2 regions of the Allobosea eneae genome follow, and region 2 is predicted to be linked to the other one. Evidence: predicted binding sites of a transcription regulator. Region 2 holds the regulator's gene; the other holds the start of a gene.
The links. The regulator PhoB, encoded in region 2, activates phosphate uptake and scavenging genes when phosphate is short. The targets are predictions, from matches to a motif close to TGTCATNNANCTGTCAT.

Region 1: a site for PhoB is predicted at 1,435-1,451, ahead of ACFPOB_RS10780 (BtaA family protein). Genes of this name have one in related genera too.

The regions. Positions count from the first base shown of each region.
Region 1 covers NZ_JBHSLW010000011.1:161,874-165,077, reverse strand. Annotated here, with positions in the region: gene ACFPOB_RS10785 (class I SAM-dependent methyltransferase) at 1-89, opposite strand, end outside; gene ACFPOB_RS10780 (BtaA family protein) at 134-1,384, opposite strand; gene msrB (peptide-methionine (R)-S-oxide reductase MsrB) at 1,601-2,032, shown strand; gene ACFPOB_RS10770 (PAS domain-containing protein) at 2,039-3,204, opposite strand, start outside.
Region 2 covers NZ_JBHSLW010000042.1:16,874-20,077, reverse strand. Annotated here, with positions in the region: gene pstB (phosphate ABC transporter ATP-binding protein PstB) at 1-357, shown strand, start outside; gene phoU (phosphate signaling complex protein PhoU) at 399-1,124, shown strand; gene phoB (phosphate regulon transcriptional regulator PhoB) at 1,157-1,855, shown strand; gene ACFPOB_RS23705 (YnfA family protein) at 1,865-2,185, opposite strand; gene ACFPOB_RS23700 (GcrA family cell cycle regulator) at 2,265-2,816, opposite strand.

The DNA.
Region 1 (3,204 bases), on a different contig from region 2:
GGCGGCTTCAGCTCGGCAATCAGCCCGTCGCGGCCAAGCAGGTAGAATTTGCGGGTCGCATCATAGATGTGCCGCTGGAAGCGGTACATCCGGTCCATCAGGCCGGCGGCATCCGCCCTGCCCTCCGCCGCGCTCACGCAGCCGCTCCACGGACATAGAGGTGGAAGGCGCCGTAGATCGAGGAGCGATCACGCGCCCCGAGCTCGCGGCTGCGCTCCTCCTGGTACTGCCATTGCGACAGGATCGCCTCCGGCACGCGGCCCGGCAGCAGGCGCTCGTCGGCGGCGGTGCGGAAGATCACCCGGGCGCCGGGCGCGGCACTGCGGGTGATCTGCGCCCACAAGGCCGTCAGATCGGCATCGTTCATCCAGTCCTGCGCATCGAGCAGCACGAAGCCATTGCAGCTCTCGGCCGGCTGCTTCTCGAGGAAGGCGGTGATCGCGCTCTGATGGTAGGAGACGCGCCCGGCGCGCGCCTTCACCGCCTCGAAATGGCCGCGTTCCAGATAGGGCGGCACCGCAGCATCCGGCTCCGGACCATAGCCGCGGCCGAAGGCCTGCCAGGCGAAATAGTTGGTCTTGAGGTCGAAGCCGCAGGCGAGCCGCTCCAGCCGGTGGCGCAGCACGGCGCGGATGCCGGCATCGCCGTCGGCGGCGAGCGCCTTGTACTGTGCCGGCGGGATCCCGAGGCCGTAGAGCGAGGCCGGCTGGCGGACCAGCCAGCGCACCAGCTTCTTGTCGAAGACCGGCGCCAGATGCCGGTCGAACAGCGCCCGCTGCTCCTCCATCGTCTTGGCTTCCAGCATCACTCTGGGGTCGAAGCCGAGCCGGCGGGCTACGAAATGCCCGGTGCCGATGAAGCGGCCGAGCAGGCCGTAGCGGTAGAAGTTGCGGGCGAAGACCTCGATGCGACGGCGGCCGGCAAGGTTGCGGCCCTCCCAATAGGCGCGGCTGACGGCATCGAGCCGCGGCGCGATCAGGCGGTCATAGGTCTCGACATTGGCCTTCGACTGCGCCTGCCCGAAGAAGCGGCGGAAGACCGCGTGATCGTCGATCTCGGCAAGCGCGGCGAGCTTGAGATGGCCCAGCCCGATATGGGTGCCGTTGAGGTCGATCGCGCTGATCTTCGCCGGGTCAGCGGTGAGATAGGACAGGATGTTGCAGGACCCGGAGGCGATCGCGACGAGGTGGTCGCTGGGCTGCAGCGCTAGCGCCGCCATGTCGACGACCGGGTCCTCCCAGATCTGAGGATAGACCAGCCCGGAGAAGGCGAGCGTGAACATCCGCTCCAGCACGCCGGCGCGCGACAGGGGCTTGCTGCGATGGACGGCGGTGTTGAGGCCGAGATTCGTCGTGCGCTTCACCGCGCGGATCGTCTGCGTCACGAGAGCCTCGTTTCCGCCCATTGCGATGGCGAGCCGACTAGAGGAGTCGCGTGACGGTTGGGTGACGCGGCGGGCAGCCGGAGAAGCGAGCGATCATTGCCGAACACGAACGTGAAGCACGCCATGTTGCGGAGGGCTGAAATCAGGAAGACAAATCCCCATATCACGCGCGACAATCGAACAAGAGCGCACGGAAAGGAGCCTCGCATGGGCCTGATGGACATGTTCGCCAAAACGGGAAAGCCGGCAGAGCGTGAATTCCCCTTCCAGCTCAGCGACGCCGAATGGCGCCGGAAGCTGACGCCGGAGCAGTACCAGGTGCTGCGCGGCCACGGCACCGAGCGGGCTGGCTCCTGCGCGCTGAATTTCGAGAAGCGCGCCGGCACCTTCTCTTGCGTCGGCTGCGGCCAGCCTCTGTTCAAGTCGCACAAGAAGTTCGAGAGCGGCACCGGCTGGCCGAGCTTCGACCAGCCGCTGGAGGGCGCGGTCGAGGAGAGCGAGGACTATAGCTACGGCATGCACCGGGTCGAGGTGCATTGCGCCAATTGCGGCGGCCATCTCGGCCACGTCTTCCCCGACGGCCCGCCGCCGACCGGCCTGCGCTACTGCATCAACGGCGTGGCGATGGATTTCGCGCCGGACGTCTGACGGGCATCAGCGCTTCGCCTCCCTGCGCCTGTCGATCAAGTCCCGGACACGCTGCGCGAAGATCTCCATCTCGAACGGCTTGGTCATGATGTGCATGCCCGGTTCGAGATGGCCATGGTTGAGCACCGCGTTCTCGGCATAGCCGGTGACGAACAGCACTTCGAGGCCGGGACGGCGCTGGCGCGCCGCGTCGGCGAGCTGGCGGCCGTTCATGCCCCTCGGCAGCCCGACATCGGTCACGAGCAGATCGATTGGCTGCTTGCTGTCGATGATCCTCATCGCCGAAGGACCTTCATCCGCCTCGATCACGGCGTAGCCCAGCTCTTCAAGCTGCTCGACGACGAGCATTCTGACCAAAGGCTCGTCGTCGACGACCAGGATGGTTTCTCCGCCGGCCGCCGGCGCGGGCACTACGGAATCCGTGGTGGCTTCGCCGGCTTCGACGACCTTGCCCATATGGCGCGGCAGATAGATGCAGATCATCGTGCCCTTGCCGGGCTCCGAATAGATCCGTGCCGCACCGCCCGACTGGCCGGCGAAGCCGTAAACCATTGATAGGCCAAGTCCGGTGCCTTGCCCGATCGGCTTGGTCGTGAAGAACGGATCGAAGGCGCGCTCGACCACCTCCGCCGCCATGCCCGTACCGGTGTCGGAGACGCAGAGCGAGACGTACTGACCCGGCTTCAGGTCTCGCGCCTTTGCCGCCCGCTCGTCCATCCAGCGATTGGAGGTCTCGATCGTCAGCCGGCCCCCATCCGGCATGGCGTCGCGCGAATTGATGCAGAGATTGAGCAGCGCGTTCTCGAGCTGGCCGGCATCTGCGAACACTGTCCATAGGCCCGCGGCGCCGACCGCCTCAATCGCGATCGTCGGGCCGACGCTGCGCGCGATCAAATCGAGCATGCCGTTGACCAGCGTATTCACATTGACCGGCCTGGGGTCGAGCGTCTGGCGCCGTGAAAAGGCGAGTAGCCGCTCGGTCAGGCTGGCGGCCCGCCGGACCGCGCTTTTTGCGCCTGTCAGGAAACGCTCGACGTCCGCGATCCGGCCCTGCGCGATCCGCGCCTGGGCCATTTCGAGGCTGCCACCGATGCCGGCGAGAATGTTGTTGAAGTCGTGGGCGATGCCCCCGGTGAGCTGGCCGACGGCCTCCATTTTCTGGCTCTGGCGCA
Region 2 (3,204 bases):
TGGGACGAGGTCAAGGACAAGCTGAAGAGCTCCGGCATGGGCCTCTCCGGCGGCCAGCAGCAGCGCCTGTGCATCGCCCGCACCATCGCCCAGAAGCCCGAGGTCATCCTGTTCGACGAGCCGACCTCGGCGCTCGACCCGATCTCGACCGGCAAGATCGAGGACCTGCTCGAGCAGCTCAAGACCGATTTCACCATCGTCATCGTCACCCACAACATGCAGCAGGCGGCACGCATCTCGCAGTACACCGCCTTCATGTATCTGGGCGAAGTCATCGAGTTCGACGCCACCAACACCATCTTCATGAACCCGCACAAGAAGCAGACGCAGGACTACGTCACCGGCCGCTTCGGCTGAGGTCCACGCAGTCGTCGGCCAGCCCCGAAGGATACGCCCCGATGTCGGATCAACATATCGTCCGCTCCTACGATGCCGATCTCGAAGGCCTGCGCCGCAGCCTCGCCGAGATGGGCGGCATGTCCGAGCGCATGCTCGGCGATTCCACGGTCGCGCTGGTGCGCCGCGACACCGCGCTTGCTCAGAAGATCATCACGGCCGACCAGCGCCTCGACAATCTCCAGCGCGAGGTCGAGGAGAAGGCGGTGCTGACCATCGCCCGGCGCCAGCCGCTCGCCAATGATCTGCGCGAGCTGATCTCGGCGATCCGCATCGCCGCCGACATCGAGCGCGTCGGCGATCTCGCCAAGAACATCGCCAAGCGCGCCGTCGCGATCTCCGGCCAGTTCTCGCCGCCGCATCGCGCCGTGGTCGGCCTCGAGCATATGAGCCGCCTGGTCCAGGCCCAGCTCAAGGACGTGCTCGACGCCTATGCCGCCAGCAACGAGCAGAAGGCGATGGAGGTCTGGCGCCGCGACGACGAGATCGACGCGCTCTACACCTCGCTGTTCCGCGAGCTCCTGACCTATATGATGGAGGATCCGCGCAACATCACCTTCTGCACGCATCTGCTGTTTTGCGCCAAGAACGTCGAGCGCATCGGCGACCACACGACGAACATCGCCGAGACCATCCATTACCTCGTCACCGGCCAGTCCATGGACGAGACTCGGCCGAAGCTCGACACCACCAACATCCTCGTCGACCTGCCGGCGGCCAATGGCTGAACTGGTAGGCGGTTGAGCGAAAGCGAGACCCTATGCCTGCACGCATCCTGATCGTCGAGGACGAGGAGCCGCTGACCCTGCTGCTGCGCTACAACCTCGAGGCCGAGGGCTTCGAGGTCGACAGCGTGGCGCGCGGCGACGACGCCGAATTGCACCTGCGCGATCACACGCCGGATCTCGTCCTGCTCGACTGGATGCTGCCCGGCCTCTCCGGCATCGAGCTCTGCCGACGCCTGCGCACGCGTCGCGACACCGAGCGCGTGCCGATCATCATGCTGACCGCCCGCGGCGAGGAGACCGAGCGCGTGCGCGGCCTCGCCACCGGCGCCGACGACTATGTCGTCAAGCCGTTCTCGCTGCCCGAGCTGATTGCACGCATCCAGGCGCTGCTGCGCCGCGCCAAGCCGGGCCATGTCGCCGGACTGCTCGCCGCCGGCGATCTCGAACTCGACCGCACCACCCGCCGGGTCCGCCGCGCCGGGGCCGAACTGCATCTTGGGCCGACCGAGTTCCGACTGCTCGAATTCCTGATGCAGGCGCCGGGCCGCGTCTATTCGCGGGCGCAGCTGCTCGATGCCGTCTGGGGCCGCGACGTCTATATCGACGAGCGCACCGTCGACGTCCATGTCGGCCGCCTGCGCAAGGCGATCACCCCGGCCAATTCCAAGGATCCGCTGCGCACCGTGCGCGGCGCCGGCTATGCCTTTGACGAGACGTTTGCGCGCGGCTGACCGTTTTGGTCAGCGCGGCGTAGCGATAATGACCGCTGCGCCGGCAAGGCAGAGCGCCGAGCCGGCGAGATCATAGCGATCCGGCGGTATTTTCTCGACCAGTGCCATCCAGGCCAGCGAGGCGAGGATGTAGATGCCGCCATAGGCGGCAAAAGCGCGTCCGGCCGCGGGGCTGTCGATCAAAGCCAGCTGCCAGGCGAAGGCGGCGAGTAAGACCAAGCCTGGCAGCAGCCACCAGACCGGCTTGCCGAGTTTCAGCCAGGCCCAGAAGGCGAAGCAGCCGGCGATTTCGGCCAGCGCGGCGCCGAGATAGATCGCGAATGTCGCCATGCGCGGGCCCTCTGGTCCTGCCCATGAGCAACCGGCCTTGCGGCCGGCTTTCATGGTTATGCAATCGCGTCGCGAGCACTCAGGCGCGGATGGCCTTGCTGCGGTCGCGCCGACGGTCTGCCGCAGGCTGGTAGGCGATGCGAGCATGATAGGCGCAATAGGGCAGGCCGGTCGCGCTGCGGCCGCCGCAGAAGCGGAATTCCGGCGAGGTCGGGTCACCCATCGGCCAGCGGCACATATATTCGCGCAGATCCATGATGGTGACCCGCTCGGAGAACGGCACCACCACGTCCTCGGACGGGGCCGGCTCGCGCTCGACCTGCGCCTCGGCCTCGATCTCGGCCGCGAATTGCGGGGCGAGCGCGGTGTTGCCGCGGGTCAGCCCGGCGCCGCCGTTCTGATGTCCGGCCGGGTGGCTCGGCGGGCGGGCTGCCGGCTTGCGCGGACGCGGCGCGGCCGAGCCCGGGCTCTTGGCCCGGCCTGACAGGCCGAGACGATGGACTTTCCCGATGACCGCGTTGCGCGTGACATTGCCGAGCTCGGCGGCGATCTGGCTCGCGCTCAGGCCGTCGTTCCAGAGCTTCTTGAGCAGTTCGACGCGTTCGTCGGTCCAGGCTCCGGCTTCGGTCATGGGGTTGCACCTGTCTTCGTCATGTCCCACCGGCGGGCCGGCGAGGCATAGGGAGAGATCATGGCGGAATCCGATACCGGCAGCGTCCGTGGTTAAACGGAAGCCGTTACGCCCGGGACTGACGATACTGGAGACGCCGCACGAGATGTCGTATCTGACGAAGACGACCATACAAGATGGCCTGACTCGGCCACAAGAGTCGCCGAATCCTAATTCGGCTTTTCCCCAGCCAATCGCCGCAGATGGTGTGGCAGTGAGTCCAATCGGCAACGCTGTCGCGAGGTCATGGCTCTTGCAGAAGAAGCTTCAGCCCTCCTCCTGAGGAGCGGACGTCAGTCCGCGTCTTGCAGGATGCTCCAGCTGGTGCCGGAGCCTCCGGCAGCATCCT